DNA from 4 places in the Bradyrhizobium ferriligni genome. Region 2 is predicted to be linked to each of the others. Evidence: predicted binding sites of a transcription regulator. Region 2 holds the regulator's gene; each other region holds the start of a gene.

Region 1 (4,689 bases), on a different contig from region 2:
TCGGCGGCGTTCGGCGGCAACACCACCGTGCTGCCGTTCTGCCTGCAGGAGAAGGGCCAGACGCTGCGCGAGGCGCTGAAGCATTACCATTCGCTGGCCGAAGGCGAGTGCCATGTCGACGTCGCCTTCCATCTCATCCTCACCGATCCGACCGAGCATGTGCTGGGCCAGGAACTGCCGGCGCTGGTCGAGGACGGCTACACCTCGCTCAAGGTCTTCATGACCTATGAGGGCCTCGCGCTGTCGGACCGCGAGCTGCTCGAAACCATGTCGGTCGCGCGCGAGACCGGTGCCATGCTGATGGTCCATGCGGAGAATTTCGACGCCATCCGCTTCCTGACCGACCGGCTGGAGCGCGCCGGCAACACCGCGCCGCGCTTCCATGCGACCTCGCGGCCGATCCCGGTCGAGCGCGAGGCCACCCATCGCGCGATCTCGCTGTCCGAGCTCGTCGACGTGCCGATCATGATCGTGCATGTCTCGAACCGCGAGGCGATGGACGAAATCCGGCGCGCGCAGCAGCGGGGCTTGCGGGTGATGGGCGAGACCTGTCCGCAATATCTCATGCTGACCGAAAAGGATCTCGATCAGCTCAACATGGAAGGCGCAAAATACGTCTGCTCGCCGCCGCCGCGCGACGTCGCCAGCCAGCAGGCCTGCTGGGAAGGGCTGCAGCAGAAGGTGTTCTCGGTGTTCTCGTCGGACCATTGTCCGTTCCGTTACGACGACCCGCAAGGCAAGCTTGCGCCGAAGGGGCGCACCAGCTTCCGCTGGGTGCCGAACGGAATCCCGGGTGTGGCGACGCGGCTGCCGATCCTGTTCTCCGAAGGCGTGGTGAAGGGGCGGATCGACCTCAACAGCTTTGTCGCCTTCAGCGCCACCAACCACGCCAAGATCTACGGCCTCTATCCGCGCAAGGGCACCATCGCGGTCGGCTCGGATGCCGACATCGCGCTGTGGGACCCGAAGCGCAAGGTGACGATCCGCCACGAGCTGATCCACGACGGTGCGGACTACACGCCCTATGAAGGGCTCGAGGTCACGGGCTGGCCGGTGCTGACCATGGTGCGCGGCAAGGTCGTCGTCGATAACGGTACGCTCGTCGGCGGCAAGGATCACGGCACCTATCTGCCGCGCGCCAAGCCGCCGAAGGCCGCGACCATTCCGTAACGCGACCATCCCGCAACAAGCAAAGAGAGAAGGCAGGAGATCAACATGCCCTATGCTGTGACAGACGACGGAGTGCGGCTTTATTTCGAGGAGACCGGATCGGGGCATCCGGTGATCCTGGTTCACGAGTTCGCCGGCGACTTGCGCAGCTACGAGCCGCAGATGCGGCACTTCGGCAAGCGCTTCCGGACCATCGCCTACAATGCGCGCGGCTTTCCGCCGTCGGATGTGCCGGAGCAGATCTCGTCCTATTCGCAGGCGCGCGCCGCCGACGATATCCTGGCCGTGCTCGATCACATCGGCGCGCCGAAGGCGCATATCGTCGGTCTGTCGATGGGCGGCTTTGCGACGCTGCATTTCGGATTGCGTCACCCTGATCGGGCGCTGTCGCTGTGCATCGGCGGCTGCGGCTACGGCGCCGAGCTCGACAAGCGCGATACGTTTCGCGCCGAGGCCGACGTGATCGCGAACATGATCCGCAAGGAAGGCATGCCGGCCTTCGCCGAGCGCTATGCCTACGGGCCGACCCGCGTGCAGTATGAAAACAAGGACCCGCGTGGCCACGCCGAGTTCAAGACCCTGCTGGCCGAGCATTCGGCGGTCGGATCGGCCAACACCCAGCAAGGCGTGCAGAAGGAGCGTCCCTCGCTCTACACGCTGGTCGACGAGATGAAGCGCATCAATGTGCCGACGCTGATCATCACCGGCGACGAGGATTGGCCGTGCCTGTTGCCGGGCATCCTGATGAAGCAGAGCATCCCGTCGGCCGCGCTCGCGGTGATGCCGAACTGCGGCCACGCCATCAACATCGAGGAGCCCGACGAATACAACCGGATCGTCGGCGATTTCCTGGCGCAGGTCGAAAGCGGCCGCTGGCCGCAGCGCGATCCGCGCGCGGTCAGCGCTTCGATTACGGGAATGAAGGAGTAGGCTTCACGCCGAGTTGAATCGCGGCCATCATCCGCCACCAGGCCAAGCATCCGCGCTTTTCGAGCAACATCCTCGGAAGGCGCGGATTTTTTTCGGGTGTGAGCACGCCGCGACAGCAGGCGGCGCACAATCTGTTCGCATGATTGCTGTCATTCAATTCCATGTCTTCTGACCGAAGCCGCGTCCACGGATAGCCGCTCGCGTGAGGCGTGACGTCTGTCATACGCGCAAAGATTGGTCCCTCGATGCCTGCTGCAACCGATGCGGACATGAGCGCGCATCATCGTTCGTCGCATTCATTCGACCGACACAGCGCTGTCATCGGTGGTGGATAACTTGTCGCAGGTCGACGTCATAAATCCTTAAAAATAAAAAGGGGCACTACGGTGAAAGCCAAATTTCTTTCGACGGTCGGAGTCTGTCTGGTTGCTGCCGCTGCGGTGATGTGCAGCGCCGCAGCTCAGGACGACAACAAGGGCAATAACGGCCACGATCATCATCCGCACGACATCCACACCCAAACGCCGATCAAGCATCTCGTCGTTATTTTCAACGAGAACCGCTCGTTCGATCACTACTTCGCAACCTACCCGGTTGCGACCAACCCGACCGGCTCGATCCCGTTCACGGCGAAGCCGCATACGCCGAAGGTCAACAACCTCGCCAACGCCAATCTGTTGACCAACAACCCGAACACCAACCCGGCCAACGGCACCGGCGCGACCAATCCGTTCCGCCTCGACCGCACCCAGGCCAACACCAAGTCGCAGAACCACGCCTACACGCCCGAGCAGCAAGCGGTCGACAACGGCAAGGAAGACCTGTTTCCGAAATTCACCGGTCGCGGCACCGCCGGCGGCGTCGGCGCCTTCGGCACCAACGGGCAGGTGATGGGCTATTTCGACGGCAACACCGTCACCGCGTTCTGGAATTACGCCCAGAACTTCGCGATGAGCGACAACAACTGGACCGACACCTTTGGTCCGTCGACGCCCGGCGCGCTCGAAGTGGTTGCCGGCCAGACCAACGGTGCGCAGAACATCGTCGGCTCGTCATCGTCGATCGCCGACGGCCAGGGTGGCCTGACGCTGATCGGTGATACCGACCCTGCCTACGATGCCTGCTCGAGCACGACCAGCCAGGTCCTGATGACCAGCAAGAACATCGGCGACCTGCTCAATGCCGAGCAGATCAGCTGGGGCAGCTTCATGGGCGGCTTCGACCTGACGCTCAAGAACAGCAACGGCACCACCAACTGCGGCCGCAGCACCTTCTCGAGCAACGTCAACGGCACCGTCGTGGACTACATCCCGCACCACGCCTGGTTCCAGTACTACAAGTCGACGGCCAACCCGACCCATGCGCGGCCGAGCTCGGTGAATGCGGTCGGACACACCTATGTGCCCGGCGGCAAGACGCTCGATCCGGCCAATCATGCCTACGATCTCGAGGACTTCTACGCCGCGGTGAAGGCCGGCAACTTCCCGGCCGTCTCCTACATCAAGATGCCGGCCTACCAGGACGGTCACCCCGGCAACTCCGATCCGCTCGACGAGCAGGCCGGCAATGTCGAGCTGATCAACTTCCTGCAGAAGCAGAAGGAGTGGGGCGAGACCGCGGTCATCATCACTTACGACGACTCCGACGGCTGGTACGACCACCAGTACCTTGCGCCGATCAGCGCCTCGTATGATCCGACCGCCGACCAGGTCAACGGCCCCGGCCAGTGCGGCCGCGGTATCGGCAAGCAGACGCAGCCGAACGGCCTCAACGGCCAGCCAGTGAACGGCCGCTGCGGTCCCGGCACGCGCGTCCCGTTCCTGGTGATCTCGCCCTTCGCCAAGCGCAACTACGTCAGCCACACCCGCATCTCGCAGGCGTCCGTCGTGCGCTTCATCGAGGACAACTGGCTGCACGGCCAGCGTCTTGGCGGCGGCGCGTTCGACGACAACGTCGAATCGATCGCCGACATGTTCGACTTCGAGCGCGGCCACGGCCAGGACCACGAGTACCGGCAGGACACGCTGTTCCTCGATCCGACCGCCGGCACGGTCATCGTCAGCCCGCCGGATGATCACCATCACCACTAACGCCCTTCGGTTCTGATCCAATCAGAACCGAAGCTCCGCCCTGACGCGTTCTGCTCGCGCGAACTGGTCTCCAGTTCGCGCGAAAACGCTTAACGACATTGGATATGACATGAATGGCCGCACCTTGTGGCTTCTCGGCGCCGGCCTGCTGTGCATGGCCGGCACTGTTGCGGCCGTCGAGACGCAGGGACTTCCGGGGACCAATCCGAACCCGGTGCAGCTCAGGCGTCCGCCGGTCGCCCCGCTGTCCGCCATGGCGCAGCTCGGCCAGAAGATCTTCTTCGACGCGTCGCTGTCCTCCTCGGGCGCATTGTCATGCGCGTCCTGTCACAGCCCGGACCATGCCTACGGGCCACCCAATGACGGGCCGGTGATGCTCGGCGGGCCCGCGCAATCCCGGCAAGGGACACGCGCCGTGCCGGGCCTGACCTATCTCGAGCGGCAGCCGAATTTCAGCATCGGGCCGGAAAAGGACGAGGACGACAATGTCGTCGACTTC
Region 2 (4,689 bases):
GCCCTCGATCATCATCGGCCTGTTCATCTATGGTGCGGTGGTGGTGCCGATGCGCGGCTTCTCGGCGATCGCAGGCAGTCTCGCGCTCGCGGTGATCGTGATCCCCGTCGTGCTGCGCACCACCGAGGACATGCTGCTCTTGGTGCCCAATCCGCTGCGCGAGGCCGCCTCCGCGCTCGGCCTGCCGCGTTCGCTGGTGATCAAGCGGATCGCCTATCGTGCGGCGCGATCGGGTCTGATCACCGGCGTGCTGCTGGCGACCGCCCGCGTCGCCGGCGAGACCGCGCCGCTGCTGTTCACCGCGCTGTCGAACCAGTTCTTCAGCCTAGATCTGACCAAGACGATGGCCAACCTGCCGGTGACCATCAACAACTTCGTGCAGAGCCCCTACGCCTACTGGAAAGAGCTGGCGTGGAGCGGTGCGCTGCTCATCACATTCACCGTGCTCGCGTTGAATATCGGCGCGCGTATCCTTGGTGCCGAAAGGGCCGCAAAATGACCGAGCTTTCCGTCTCCACGACTGCCGCGGGCCACGTTCCCCAGGTTCCGCTGCCGGAAGCGCCGCCGAAAGTCACGGTGCGCAACCTCAACTTCTATTACGGCGAGCACCACGCGCTGAAGAACATCAACCTGACGCTCGGCACCAACCGCGTCACGGCGTTCATCGGCCCGTCCGGCTGCGGCAAGTCGACCCTGCTGCGCATCTTCAACCGGATGTACGACCTCTATCCGGGCCAGCGCGCGGTCGGCCAGCTGATGCTGGACCAGACCAACATTCTCGACCCCAAGCTCGACCTCAACTTGCTGCGCGCGCGGGTCGGCATGGTGTTCCAGAAGCCGACGCCGTTCCCGATGACGATCTACGAGAACATCGCCTTCGGCATCCGCCTCTACGAGAAGATCTCGAAGTCCGAGATGGACGACCGGGTCGAGAAGGCGCTGCGCGGCGGCGCGCTGTGGAACGAGGTCAAGGACAAGCTGAACGCCTCCGGCCTGTCGCTCTCCGGCGGCCAGCAGCAGCGCCTGTGCATCGCGCGCACCGTGGCGGTGCGCCCCGAGGTGATCCTGTTCGACGAGCCGTGCTCGGCGCTCGACCCGATCTCGACCGCCAAGGTCGAGGAGCTGATCCAGGAGCTCTCCGAGGACTACACGATCGCGATCGTCACCCACAACATGCAGCAGGCGGCGCGCGTCTCCGACAAGACCGCCTTCATGTATCTCGGCGAGCTGATCGAGTTCGACGACACCAACAAGATCTTCACCTCACCGAGCGATCGGCGCACCCAGGACTACATCACCGGCCGGTTCGGTTGACCGGCGCATGATCCGGAAAAGTGGAAACCGGTTTTCCGATCAGGTCATGCTAAAATTCAGGACACGAAACCATGATCCCCGGGAACATGGTTGAGGGAGACAAGCGATGGCTTCTGAACATACCGCCAAGGCATTCGACAGCGACCTGCAGGAGTTGACCCGCCTGGTCGCCGAGATGGGCGGCCTGGTCGAACGGATGATTACCGAGTCGGTCGACGCGCTGATCCGTCGCGACGTCGCGCTCGGCAAGCGCGTGGTCGCCGCCGACATCGAGATCGACAATCTGCAGCGCAACATCGAAGAGCGCGCGGTGCTGACGATCGCGCGCCGCCAGCCGATGGCGATCGACCTGCGTGAGATCGTCAGCGCGATGCGCGTCGCCACCGACCTCGAGCGGATCGGCGACCTCGCCAAGAACATGGGCAAGCGCGTCGCGGCGCTGGAGAGCGATTTCCAGCCGCTGAAGCTGATCCGCGGCCTCGAGCACATGACCGACCTCGTGCTGTCGCAGGTCAAGTCGGTGCTCGACGCCTATGCCGCGCACGACCTGCCGGCGGCGATGAACGTCTGGAAGGGCGACGAGGAGGTCGATGCGATCTGCACCTCGCTGTTCCGCGAACTGCTCACCTACATGATGGAAGATCCGCGCAACATCTCGTTCTGCATCCATCTGATGTTCTGCGCCAAGAACATCGAGCGGATCGGCGATCACGCCACCAATATCGCAGAGACCGTGTTCTACATGATCGAGGGCCAGCAGATCACCGACAAGCGCCCGAAGGGGGACATGACCACTTTTGCCACCACGGTGCCGGGCAACTGAGGCATGATCGGCAAGCGCGGAACCGGCAAGAGTGAAACTGGACGATCCTCGCGACAAATCGTTTCCGCGGGAACTATGCTCAAGGAAGTTAAGCGTTTCGGTTTGCGTCTGGGCAACGGATCACCACAGAGAAAGAACTTAAACCGATGAGCGCACGCATTCTGGTAGTCGAAGACGAGGAAGCGCTGACGACGCTGTTGCGCTACAACCTCGATGCGGAAGGCTACGATGTCGAGACGGTGGGGCGCGGCGACGATGCCGACACGAGGCTGAAGGAGCGCGTTCCCGACCTCGTGGTGCTCGACTGGATGCTGCCGGGCCTGTCCGGCATCGAGCTGTGCCGCCGCCTGCGGGCGCGGCCCGAGACCAAGCAGCTTCCGATCATCATGCTGACCGCGCGCGGCGAGGAAAGCGAGCGCGTGCGCGGGCTTGCCACCGGCGCTGACGATTACATCGTCAAGCCGTTCTCGGTGCCGGAACTGCTGGCGCGGGTGAAGGGCCTCTTGCGCCGCGCGAGCCCCGAGCGGCTTGCGACCGTGCTGACCTATGGCGACATCGAGCTCGACCGCGAGAAGCGCCGCGTGGCGCGCTCCGGCCGTCCGATCGATCTCGGGCCGACCGAGTATCGCCTGCTCGAATTCTTCCTCGAGCATCCCGGCCGCGTGTTCAGCCGCGAGCAGCTGCTCGACAGCGTCTGGGGCCGCGACATCTACATCGATGAACGCACCGTCGACGTGCACATCGGCCGCCTGCGCAAGCTGCTCAATCCCGGCCGCGAGCAGGATCCGATCCGCACCGTGCGCGGCGCCGGCTACGCGCTCGACGACCGCTTTGCCAAGGCCGAGCCGCAGCCGTAACGGCCGTTGCGGGATTCATAGCCCGCAGCACGGTGTCGTCCCGGCCTAGTGCGCAATTGCGCACGGGAGCCGGGACCCATACGCCGCGGCCGGTGTAATCGGCACGTGGCCGGACGGCTTTCTAACAACACGCATTCGTGGTTATGGGTCCCGGCCTGCGCCGGGACGACGGCGGTGATGTAACGGGCTGCGCGCCACAAAAAAATCCCCGCTTTCGCGGGGATTTGTTTTTCAGGTCTTCCGTGGTTTCCCGAGTGCTCACTTGATCTGCGGTTTCGCCGACGGCCGGCGGCGATCGGCGGCGGGCTGGTAGGCAACGCGCGAGTGATGCGCGCAATAGGGCAGGCCGGCGAGCGCCTTGCCGCCGCAGAAGAAGAATTCCGGGCTCGAGGGATCGCCGACCGGCCAGTGACAGGTGGCCTCGTTGAGCTCGAGCAGCGACAGCCGCTGGCTCATCGGCACCACATTGTCGAAGGAGATCGGATCCGGCTCCATCTCGACCTCGAAGGCGTGCGCCAGTGCGGTGTTGCCGCGCGAGACCGGGCGCGCCACCCGCATCATGTGCTGGGCGGGGCGGGCCTTGCGCTGCCGCGGCGCGGCCGTGGAGGGTGCCTTGGCGCGGCCGGAGAGGCCGAGCCGATGCACTTTGCCGATCACGGCGTTTCGCGTCACATTGCCAAGTTCCGCCGCGATCTGGCTGGCCGACAGGCCGGACTCCCAGAGCTTCTTCAGCTGCTCGACGCGATCGTCGGACCAGGTCAATACAGTCATCGCATTCTTCCCTTCGCGTAGCGCCGGCCAATCATTGGAGCGGCGCTGCGAGCCAATCTGGACAAATATCCCTGCGGCCAGAATCCCTTAGCCCTCGCCGGGCGCGGTCTTGCGCCCGAACGTTTACGCGCGATACGAAGGCTACTTAGAGGGTCCAGTACTGCCGCACGAGATGTCGTACCCGACAGGCCAAACGCTACAATATGGCGTGACTCTGGCGCAAGAGTCCGCGGCCGTGCGTCCACATGTTCCCACACAGTTAAGCATTGCGATGAGGCTTTTCCACCGCACCGGAATGCTCCGGATTGCGCTCGTTTCGCATTGCAGGAAGGCCACTTCGTGACGATTGACACTTACCGACCGCAGCATAGAATGCCCGCCACGTGCCGCCCGCAAAGGCGGCCGTTTTGTTTTCCGAAGCTGGCCGTTGCTGCGCTGGCGTCAAGGCGCAGCGGCAATTGTCGGCTTAAAAACCGTCAGTGAACGCCATGACCAACGCTGCCACGTCGCATCTGCTTCCCGTCTTCGCCAGGGTCGATCTCGGCTTCGAGCGCGGTGAGGGCGCCTGGCTGATCGCAACCAACGGCGACCGCTATCTCGATTTCACCTCGGGCGTCGCGGTCAACGCGCTCGGACACGCGCATCCGCATCTGGTCAAGGCGCTGCAGGAACAGGCGACCAAGCTCTGGCACATGTCGAACCTGTTCAAGAGCCCGGACGGCGAGGTGCTTGCCGCGCGGCTGTGCGAGCAGAGCTTTGCCGACTTCGTGTTCTTCTGCAATTCCGGTGCCGAAGCGATGGAGGGCGTGATCAAGCTGGTCCGCCACTATCACTTCTCCAAGGGCCATGGCGAGCGCTACCGCATCATCACCTTCGAGGGCGCCTTCCACGGCCGCACACTGGGCACGCTGGCGGCGACCGGCT
Region 3 (4,689 bases), on a different contig from region 2:
GCGGCGCAGAGCAGTCCGTCCTTGGCGCGTTCGGCCGGCGGCAGCATCTCGTAGAGCAAGCCCTCGCGCACGCCGAAGGTCGAGAACACGATGGTCTTCGGCTGGGCCACGCGGATGATGTATTCGAGTACGAGCGCGGCGTAGGCCAATAGCGGCCGCCGGGCGTCGGCGACCGATTCGATATTGGCCAGCATGTTGGTGGCCGCCAGCCGTCGCAGCCGCTGCGCGAAATCGAGCGCGTCCGCCGCCGGGATCGAATAGCCGTGCATCACCTTGAGCGGGTAGCCGCTCTGGATGATGTGAATGCGCGCCAACGCACGCCAGGTGCCGCCGACCGCATAGAAGGTGCGGCCGCGGCCGGTCTTGAGCTGGGCGACGCCAAGCAACTCGTTCTTGACGATGCGTTCGGCGCGCTTGAGCGATTTGTTGGAGAGGTCCTGCAGCGCGAGGCTGCCGAGCGGCAGCGTCACGCCGCTGCGCACGCGGTTGCCCTTGACGTCGATCAGTTCAAGCGAGCCGCCGCCGAGATCGCCGACGATGCCGTTCGGATTGTGCACCCCCGAAACGACGCCGAGCGCGGACAGCTTTGCTTCACGCGGCCCGGTGAGAATCTCGATCTTGGCGCCGCAGATGCGCTCGGCCTTGGCGATGAAGTCCGGACCGTTCTTGGCGTCGCGGCAGGCCGCGGTCGCGATTGCGTAGACGCGGCCGACCTGTTGGATCCTGCACAGCGCGCGAAAACGGCGCAGCGCGGTGAGCGCCTTGTTGACGGCATCGGTTGCGAGCAGGCCGGTGCTCTGCACCTCGCGCCCGAGCCCGCACAGCGCCTTCTCGTTGAAGATGGTGATGAGGCTGCGCGCCATCGCCTCGTAAACCACGAGACGAACCGAGTTCGAGCCGATGTCGATGACAGCGACGCTGGAAGCGCGCTTCCGCGGTCGCTTCACCGTAAGGCCCCCTTAAGACGATGACTGCTGTCGCTCGTTGCGACGCGTGAGACGGCGCGGTGAAGATTCCTTGAGAGACTTACCACGGCCGGACAGACTCGGATTTGTCATGAAGTAGTCATGCAGATTGAAGGGCTCTTCGCCTTTCGCGGCCTTCATACGCGTTGACGACCCATCCGGCAACAATTGCCAGCTCTGCTCGGTGTCCTTCAGATTCGCGACCATGATCTGCTCGAGAACCTGCTGATGCACCGTGGGATTTTGCAGCGGACAGAGAACCTCGACGCGGCGGTCGAGGTTCCGCGGCATCATATCAGCGGACGAGATATACACAGCAGCTTTTGTGCTCGGCAGGCCCTGGCCCATGCCGAAGCAATAGATTCGGCCGTGTTCCAGGAACCGGCCGATCACCGATTTGACGCGGATGTTCTCGGACAATCCCGGCAGCCCCGGCCGCAGGCAGCAGATGCCGCGCACCACGAGCTCCACCGAGACGCCGGCCTGCGAGGCCTCGTACAGCGCGTCGATGATGTCGGGATCGACCAGCGCGTTCATCTTCATCCAGACCGCGCCGGGCCGGCCATGCTTGACGTGGGCAATCTCGCCGTGGATGTGCTCGATGATCCGCTTGCGCAGCGTCAGCGGCGACACCGCCATCTTCTCGATGTCGCTCGGCTCGGCATAGCCGGTGATGTAGTTGAAGACCCGCGCGACGTCGCGGCCGATGATCGGATCCGAGGTGAAGTAGGAGAGGTCGGTGTAGATGCGCGCGGTGACCGGGTGATAGTTGCCGGTGCCGGTGTGCACATAGGTCGTGAGATTGCCGCCCTCGCGGCGCACCACCATCGACAGCTTGGCATGCGTCTTCAATTCGATGAAGCCGTAGACCACCTGCACGCCGGCGCGTTCGAGGTCGCGGGCCCAGCGGATGTTGGCTTCCTCGTCGAAGCGCGCCTTCAGCTCGATCAGCGCGGTCACCGACTTGCCGGCTTCGGCGGCCTCCGCCAGCGCGCGCACGATCGGCGAATTGTTCGAGGTGCGATAGAGCGTCTGCTTGATCGCGACCACGTCGGGATCGCGTGCCGCCTGCTGCAGGAACTGCACCACGACGTCGAAGGATTCGTAGGGGTGATGGACCACGAGGTCCTTCTGGCGGATGGCGGCGAAGATATCGCCGCCATGATCGCGCACCCGCTCGGGATGACGCGGCACATAGGGCGGGAATTCGAGGTCGGGGCGATTGAGGCGGGTGAGCTGCGACAGCTCGTTCATCGCCAGCACGCCGTCGACCAGGATCACTTCGTCGTCGGCGGCCGACAAGGCGTGCTGCACGAAGATGCGCAGCTCCTCGGGCATCGTGGCCTCGATCTCGAGCCGGATCACCGACCCGCGGCGGCGCCGCTTGAGCGCGGTCTCGAACAGGCGAACGAGGTCTTCGGCCTCTTCCTCGATTTCGAGTTCGGAGTCTCTGATGATGCGGAATGCGCCCTGGCCCTTGACGGTGTAGCCGGGGAACAGGCGGCCGATGAACAGACCCGTAGCCTGCTCCAGCGTGATCAGCCGCGCCGGCGCGCCTTCCTTGGTTGAGGGGATACGGATGAAGCGATCGATCTTGCCGGGCATGCGGATCAGCGCGTTCATCGCCTTGCCGTCGGCGATCCGCGACAATTGCAGCGCCACCGTGAAGCCGAGATTCGGGATGAACGGGAAGGGATGCGCCGGGTCGATCGCCAGCGGCGTCAGCAGCGGGAAGATGTTGTGGAGGAAGTGATCCTCGATCCAGCTGCGCTCGGACTTGGTGACGTCACGGCCGTCGACGAGCTGGATGCCGACCTTGGCCAGGATGTCCCGCAGGTCGCTCCAGATCGCCTGCTGATCGGAGGCGAGCTGCGAGACGGTCTTGTTGATCATCACGAGCTGTTCGGCCGGCAGCAGGCCGTCCGGGCTGCGCTCGGTAATGCCCTCGCGGACCTGCGCCTTGATGCCGGCGACACGGACCATGAAGAACTCGTCGAGGTTATTCGCCGAAATCGACAGGAAACGAACCCGCTCCAGCACGGGATGACCGAGATTGACCGATTCCTCGAGCACCCGCCGGTTGAAGTGCAGCCAGGAGAGCTCCCGGTTGATGAAGCGCTCGGGGCTGGTCGCGATTGCGGGGATGGCAGGAAATTCCGCCTCTTTTTCTTTGATTTCAGTAGCTTGTACCGAGTCCATCAAGTGCTGGTCCAATTCAGGGCAGGGGCCGGGGCGGTCTAGCCGAGAGCCGCAGAAACCATGTGATATTGCGATGACGTTTCGATGACATTGATGTTCCGCTCGCCTGCGCCGTCAAGCCGCGGGGACCGGTCAGGCATCGCGCAACAGCTCCGCCGCCAGCGCCCGTGTGACGGGACGGCCGAGCCGGAGTGCCTCGGTATCGAGCAGCTCGACCGCCTGCCGGACGGCAACGTAGGAACGCTCGATCCGGTTGCTCAGATAGCTGACGAGCGGTTCGTCCACGCTCATCTGGCGGTCGGCGCAGAACTTGACGATCAGGCCGCGGAACAGCTGGTCGTCCGGCGGCAGCAGCGTCACGGTCGGCACCGCGCGTAGCCGCGACCGCAGGTCGCGCAATTCGATCTCGAACGCCGACGGCGGAACGCGCGCCGTGATCAGCACGTAGGCATCGTCCTGGCGCGCCAGATTCATCAGATGAAACATCGCGCGCTCGTCGAAATCCGCCGGCCTCAGGTCTTCGACGACGAGCGCACCGGTCGCAAGCGCGGTCGGCACCGTGTCGGCGGTCAGCGCATGCGCCGCGGTCGAGCGCGCGCCGGCGCTCTCGGCCCAGATCGCGGCGAGGTGGCTTTTGCCGGCGCCGTTAGGCCCAACCAGCAGCATGATTCGGTTCGGCCAGTCGGGCCAGCCGTCGATCAGCGCCAGCGCGGCTTCATTGGCAGGGCCCTCGAGGAAATCGTCGCGGGTCAGCTTCTCCTCGTGCGGCAGGGCCAAGGCCAATTGACGAGGTTGAACGCTACTGGCCACACAAGTCTCCAAACCACCTTATTTTAGCTATGCGCAAGCACGTCGCGTTTGTCGCGGGAAAACCGGCTTCGACTTTTCCGGATCCCGCCTACCGAGCTTCGATCGTGCTCATGTGCCGCACCCACTCCACGAGATAGAGGGACACCGAACCCAAAGTAAAGATCGTGACCAGGCCCATCAGGATCCAGTCGTAAGGATGCGGCTCGAAGCCGAAGCCGAGCGAGGCCAGCACCAGCGCCGCGAACGCGACCTGCGCCACCGTGTTCAGCTTCGACACCATCAGCGGCTTCATCTCGACCGGCTTGTCGAACAACCATGACACAATCACGGCGGAGACGATCATGATGTCGCGCGACACCACGAGAATCACGATCCAGCGCGGCACCGCGCCCCAGATTCCGAGCGCGACATAGATCGACACCAGGAGCGCCTTGTCGGCGAGCGGATCGAGCAGGGCGCCGAGCTCGCTCGTCATGTTGAAGCGCTTGGCGAGGAAACCGTCGACCGCGTCCGAGACGCCGGCGATCACGAAGATCGCGAACGCAATCTCCATCTGGCTGGACACGATGGCCCAGACGATCACCGGCACCAGGATGATGCGGCCGAGGGTGATGATGTTCGGAATGCTCAACTTGGATCGCTTCCCGGCTAGAAGCCTGATTTTACTCGATATCCGGCTCTTTTGCGCAGCCGCCTTGTGTTATCTACATAGTAT
Region 4 (4,689 bases), on a different contig from region 2:
TAGTACTTGCCGGCGAGGAGATCGGCGGCCTGCGCGTCGGTCAGTGTTGCGCTGCCTTCGACAGGGCTCGACGTCGCGTTCGGGATCGCGACCGCGACACCGGAATTCTTGCCGGCCTCGGCGGGGCCGTGGAAATGCGCGGCGGTGACCGGGCCCGAGAGGCCGGAATAGGTCAGCTTCCAGCTCAACTTCTTGCTGGCGGCATCGTAGTCGATGTCGGCGGTGCCGGTGCCGGCGCTGGTATTCGGCGGCACTTCGCTCTTGCTATCCAGCTTCGCCGTGAACTTCTCGGCAAAGGCCGGACCGGCGAGGGCGATGGCGGCGCCGAGCGTCAGCGTGGCAAGCAAGGTCTTGTTCGACATGGTTCTCTCCCCTTTGACGTCACAGGATGGTTGCAATCTTCAAACAGCGGCTTTTCGGATTTATTCCCCAAATGATCGTGGGTGCGGCAAATTTGATGCGAGCTTGTCCGACTGGTTGCCATCATACTGGTCCATGAACTGACGCGACCAATGACGGATCGGTGAATGCTGCGACGAATTTTCCTCCTGGCGATACTGGCCGGCGTAATCGGCGTCGGCGTGTTCTGGTGGCTGACGATCCCCGCGACCGTTGCCGCCGGCGCGCTGCCAGCCTATCAGCCTGACCTGGCCAACGGCCTCACAACGTTCAATGCTGGAGGATGTTCCTCCTGCCATGCCGTGCCGAAGCAGGACGACCGCACGAGGCTCGGCGGCGGGCTCGCGATCACCTCGCCGTTCGGTACATTCTATGCGCCGAATATCTCGCCCGACCCGAACGACGGCATCGGCCGCTGGAGCGAGGCCGATTTCGTCACGGCGGTCATGAAGGGCACCTCGCCATCGGGCGCGCACTATTTCCCGGCGTTTCCGTACCCGTCCTATCAGCACGCCAAGGTCAGCGATGTGCGCGACCTGTTCGCCTATCTGAAGACCTTGCCGCCGGTCGCCGGCAAGGTGCGCGACCACGATTTGCCGTTTCCGTTCAACATCAGGCGCAATGTCGGCGTCTGGAAATTCCTGTTCATGAACGGCAAGCCGTTCATCGCGGATGCAAGCCGCTCGGCGCATTGGTATCGCGGCGCCTATCTCGTCAACAGCTTCGGCCATTGCGCCGAGTGCCACAGCCCGCGCAATGTCCTCGGCGGCATCGTCACCGCGCAGCGCTTCGCCGGTGGTCCGAATCCGGAGGGCGAAGGCTGGGTGCCCAACATCACGCCGAGGGGGATCTCGGACTGGAGTGTGAAGGATATCGCCTATTTCCTCGAGAGCGGCCAGACGCCGGACGGCGATAGCGCGGGCGGATCCATGGTGCGCGTGATCCGCAATACCTCGCAACTCTCGTCGTCCGACCGCGACGCGATCGCCGAGTACATCAAGTCGCTGCCGCCGGTCGAGGGACCGCCGAAGCCGGTGAAGAAGGAGAAGGAGTCAGCGGGATGAGCTTTGGTTGAACCGGCTCGCCGCGGTTTCGGTTCACCTCTCCCAAGGGAGAGGTGAACTTTCGACGCCGTTCAAGCTCGACCCAATCTCATCATGCTCTCGTGGGCGCGATCTACTTCGCGCCGAACGCCTTGAAGGTGATGATGGTGAGAGTGTCCTGGATGCCCGGGATCACCTGAACCTTCTCGTTGATGAAATGGCCGATGTCGGTGTCGTGGTCGACGTAGAACTTGACCAGGAGGTCGTAGTTGCCCGCGGTGGAATAGATCTCGGACGCAATCTCGGCCTCCGCCAGCGCGTTGGCGACGGTGTAGGACTGGCCGAGCTTGCATTTGATCTGGACGAAGAAAGGAACCATCAAAGTCGTCTCCGGGGATTTCCGCGACTATAGGCCAAAAACGGGCGGCCAAGGCAAGGGGACAAGAAGGGGCAAGGCAGCGTCAAGGCAAGGCCAACCCGCGGTAAAGTCAGGCGAACTTGCCGTCGATCCGCGGCCGGGCTAGGACAGGCCATGGTCTTGTTCGCGATGGTCGCATTCGTATCAACCGCCGGTGCTGCACGATGACGCCGGTCGCGCTCACCATTGCCGGCTCGGACTCCTCGGGCGGGGCGGGCATCCAGGCCGACCTCAAGAGCTTTGCCGCGCTCGGGGTCTATGGCGCCTCCGCGATCACGGCGCTGACCGCGCAGAACACCACGGGGGTCAGCGGCATCCATCCGGTGCCAGCGTCATTCGTCACCGCCCAGATCGATGCGGTGTTCTCCGACCTCGAGGTCGGCGCGGTCAAGATCGGGATGGTGGCACAGGCCGAGACGATTGCGGCGATCGCCGATGGGCTGACGCGCTGGGCGCCGCGCCATGTCGTGCTCGATCCGGTGATGGTCGCAACCTCGGGCGATCGGCTGCTTGCCGCCGAGGCGGTCGATGCGCTGAAGACCCTGCTGTTTCCGCTGGCCTCGCTGATCACGCCGAACCTACCTGAAGCGGCGGCGCTCTTGAGCGAGCCGGTCGCCGAGAGCGAGGCCGACGTCGAGCGACAAGGCAAGCGATTGCTGGCGATGGGATGTCGCGCGGTGCTGGTCAAGGGCGGCCACGGCCACGGCGCCGACAGCATCGACTATCTGATCGACGCCGGGCGCAGCATCGCGCTGGCTGCGCCGCGGATTGCGACCGCCAATACGCATGGCACCGGCTGCTCGCTGTCCTCGGCAATCGCAGCAGGGCTCGCGAAGGGCGAGAGCATGGAGACCTCCGTACGCCACGCCAAGGCCTGGATCACCGAAGCAATCGCCGCTGCCGATCGTTTTGCCGTCGGCCACGGCCATGGGCCGGTGCATCACTTTCACAAATATTATTGAGGCTCTTGTAGCCCGGATGGAGCCAACGGGTCGCGCGAACGCGCGCCCGATGACAGGCTCCGCGAAATCCGGGGCTGCACTTTCCGCGGATGCAGAACCCCGGATTACGCTTCGCTTCATCCGGGCTACGCATTCATCGCCGCTTCGAATTCGCGTCGTTCCATCGCGTTACGCAGGCAACACAACGCCTCTTCCACACAGCCGCGGCCGCCGATGTCGCCAGATTGTCGCACGCTGCTGTTATCCGCAGGGCAGGGGCGTACTGCTGATTCTCGTTAACTGTTTGTGGGGCCTTGGGTCGCGGGGATCGTCATCGCCTTGTCACAGGAATCTGTTAGGTGCACAGGCATGGGAAGTGACTCCTTGAGTGAAGAAAGTCCCGAGCGGCACTTTCGCACTTTGTTTATCTCCGATGTCCATCTCGGAGCCCGCGGTTCGCAAGCCGACCGCCTGCTGGACTTCCTCCGCTTCCACGATGCCGACACGATCTACCTCGTTGGTGATATCGTCGACGGCTGGGCGCTGAAGTCGAACTGGTACTGGCCGCAGACCCATAACGATTTCGTGCAGAAGATGCTGCGCAAGGCGCGCAAGGGCGCCAAGGTGATCTACGTCCCGGGCAACCACGACGAGTTCCTGCGCAAATATTACGGCACGCATTTCGGCGGCATCGACGTGGTGGAGAACACGGTCCACACCGGCGCCGACGGCAAGCGCTACCTGGTGATCCACGGCGACATTTTCGATCTCGTGGTGCAGAACGCGCGCTGGCTCGCCCATCTCGGCGACAAGGCCTACGACTTCGCGATCCAGATGAATCGCTTCGTCAACTTCTTCCGCAAGATGTTCGGCGTGCCGTACTGGTCGCTGTCGCAATGGGCAAAGCTGAAGGTCAAGAAGGCGGTGAACTATATCGGCGCGTTCGAGGCGACGCTTGCCGGCGAGGCACGACGCCACGGCTGCGACGGCGTGATCTGCGGCCACATCCACTACGCGACGATTCATGACGAGCACGGCATCCGCTACATGAATTGCGGCGACTGGGTGGAGAGCTGCACCGCGCTCGCCGAGCATGAGGACGGCCATTTCGAGATCATCACCTGGACCGACCCGGTGCGCCGGATCGCGCCGGTTCAGCGAGTGACGGCACGCGCTGCATGACGCATATCCTGGTCGCGACCGATGCGTGGCATCCCCAGATCAACGGGGTTGTCCGCACGCTGACCATGATGGCACAGGCGGCGAAATCGCTCGGCGTCGAGGTGAGCTTCCTGACGCCGGACGAGTTCCGCACCTTCGCGATGCCGAGCTATCGCGATCTCCGGCTGGCGCTGCCCTACCGGGCCAAGGTCGCAAGTCTGATCGAGGCGGCGAGGCCCGACAGCATCCATATCGCGACTGAGGGCCCGATCGGGCTTGCGGTGCGCCGCTATTGCCGCAAGCGCGGCCTGCCGTTCACGACGAGCTTCCATACCCGCTTCCCCGAATACGTCTCGGCGCGGACGCCTGTCCCGGAAGCCTGGGTGTGGCGGGCGCTGCGCTGGTTCCACAGGCCGAGCCGGGCGGTGATGGCGGCGACCCCGGCGCTGGCGGCCGAGTTGCGTCAGCGCGGCTTCCGCAACGTGGTGCTCTGGTCGCGCGGCGTCGATACCGCGCTGTTCCATCCGCGCGACGTCGATCTCTGCCTGCCGCAGCCGGTCTATCTCAGCGTCGGCCGGGTGGCGGTGGAGAAGAACCTGGATGCCTTCCTCGATCTCGATTTGCCGGGAACCAAGGTCGTGGTCGGCGACGGCCCGGCGCGGGCGGCACTGGAGCGGAAATATCCGGACGCCGTGTTCCTCGGCGCCCGCCATGGAGAAGAATTGGC

What was found. Region 2 encodes PhoB, which activates phosphate uptake and scavenging genes when phosphate is short. Its sites were predicted from a motif close to TGTCATNNANCTGTCAT; they were not measured.
Region 1: the regulator PhoB is predicted to act here: its motif matches at 2,451-2,467, upstream of AC1VNY_RS38740 (phospholipase C).
Region 3: the regulator PhoB is predicted to act here: its motif matches at 3,238-3,254, upstream of AC1VNY_RS10740 (RNA degradosome polyphosphate kinase).
Region 4: the regulator PhoB is predicted to act here: its motif matches at 3,131-3,147, upstream of AC1VNY_RS28495 (UDP-2,3-diacylglucosamine diphosphatase).

What each region holds. Positions count from the first base shown of each region.
Region 1 covers NZ_JBXEJO010000101.1:14,242-18,930, forward strand. Annotated here, with positions in the region: gene hydA (dihydropyrimidinase) at 1-1,170, shown strand, start outside; gene AC1VNY_RS38735 (alpha/beta fold hydrolase) at 1,216-2,100, shown strand; gene AC1VNY_RS38740 (phospholipase C) at 2,544-4,190, shown strand; gene AC1VNY_RS38745 (cytochrome-c peroxidase) at 4,300-4,689, shown strand, end outside.
Region 2 covers NZ_JBXEJO010000018.1:55,051-59,739, reverse strand. Annotated here, with positions in the region: gene pstA (phosphate ABC transporter permease PstA) at 1-499, shown strand, start outside; gene pstB (phosphate ABC transporter ATP-binding protein PstB) at 496-1,314, shown strand; gene phoU (phosphate signaling complex protein PhoU) at 1,421-2,137, shown strand; gene phoB (phosphate regulon transcriptional regulator PhoB) at 2,284-2,994, shown strand; gene AC1VNY_RS13065 (GcrA family cell cycle regulator) at 3,253-3,765, opposite strand; gene AC1VNY_RS13060 (acetylornithine transaminase) at 4,254-4,689, shown strand, end outside.
Region 3 covers NZ_JBXEJO010000014.1:68,735-73,423, reverse strand. Annotated here, with positions in the region: gene ppx (exopolyphosphatase) at 1-947, opposite strand, end outside; gene AC1VNY_RS10740 (RNA degradosome polyphosphate kinase) at 960-3,164, opposite strand; gene AC1VNY_RS10735 (P-loop NTPase family protein) at 3,297-3,974, opposite strand; gene AC1VNY_RS10730 (CDP-alcohol phosphatidyltransferase family protein) at 4,063-4,605, opposite strand.
Region 4 covers NZ_JBXEJO010000054.1:4,086-8,774, forward strand. Annotated here, with positions in the region: gene AC1VNY_RS28475 (CHRD domain-containing protein) at 1-362, opposite strand, end outside; gene AC1VNY_RS28480 (c-type cytochrome) at 528-1,463, shown strand; gene AC1VNY_RS28485 (Lrp/AsnC ligand binding domain-containing protein) at 1,576-1,821, opposite strand; gene thiD (bifunctional hydroxymethylpyrimidine kinase/phosphomethylpyrimidine kinase) at 2,025-2,822, shown strand; gene AC1VNY_RS28495 (UDP-2,3-diacylglucosamine diphosphatase) at 3,171-3,983, shown strand; gene AC1VNY_RS28500 (glycosyltransferase family 4 protein) at 3,980-4,689, shown strand, end outside.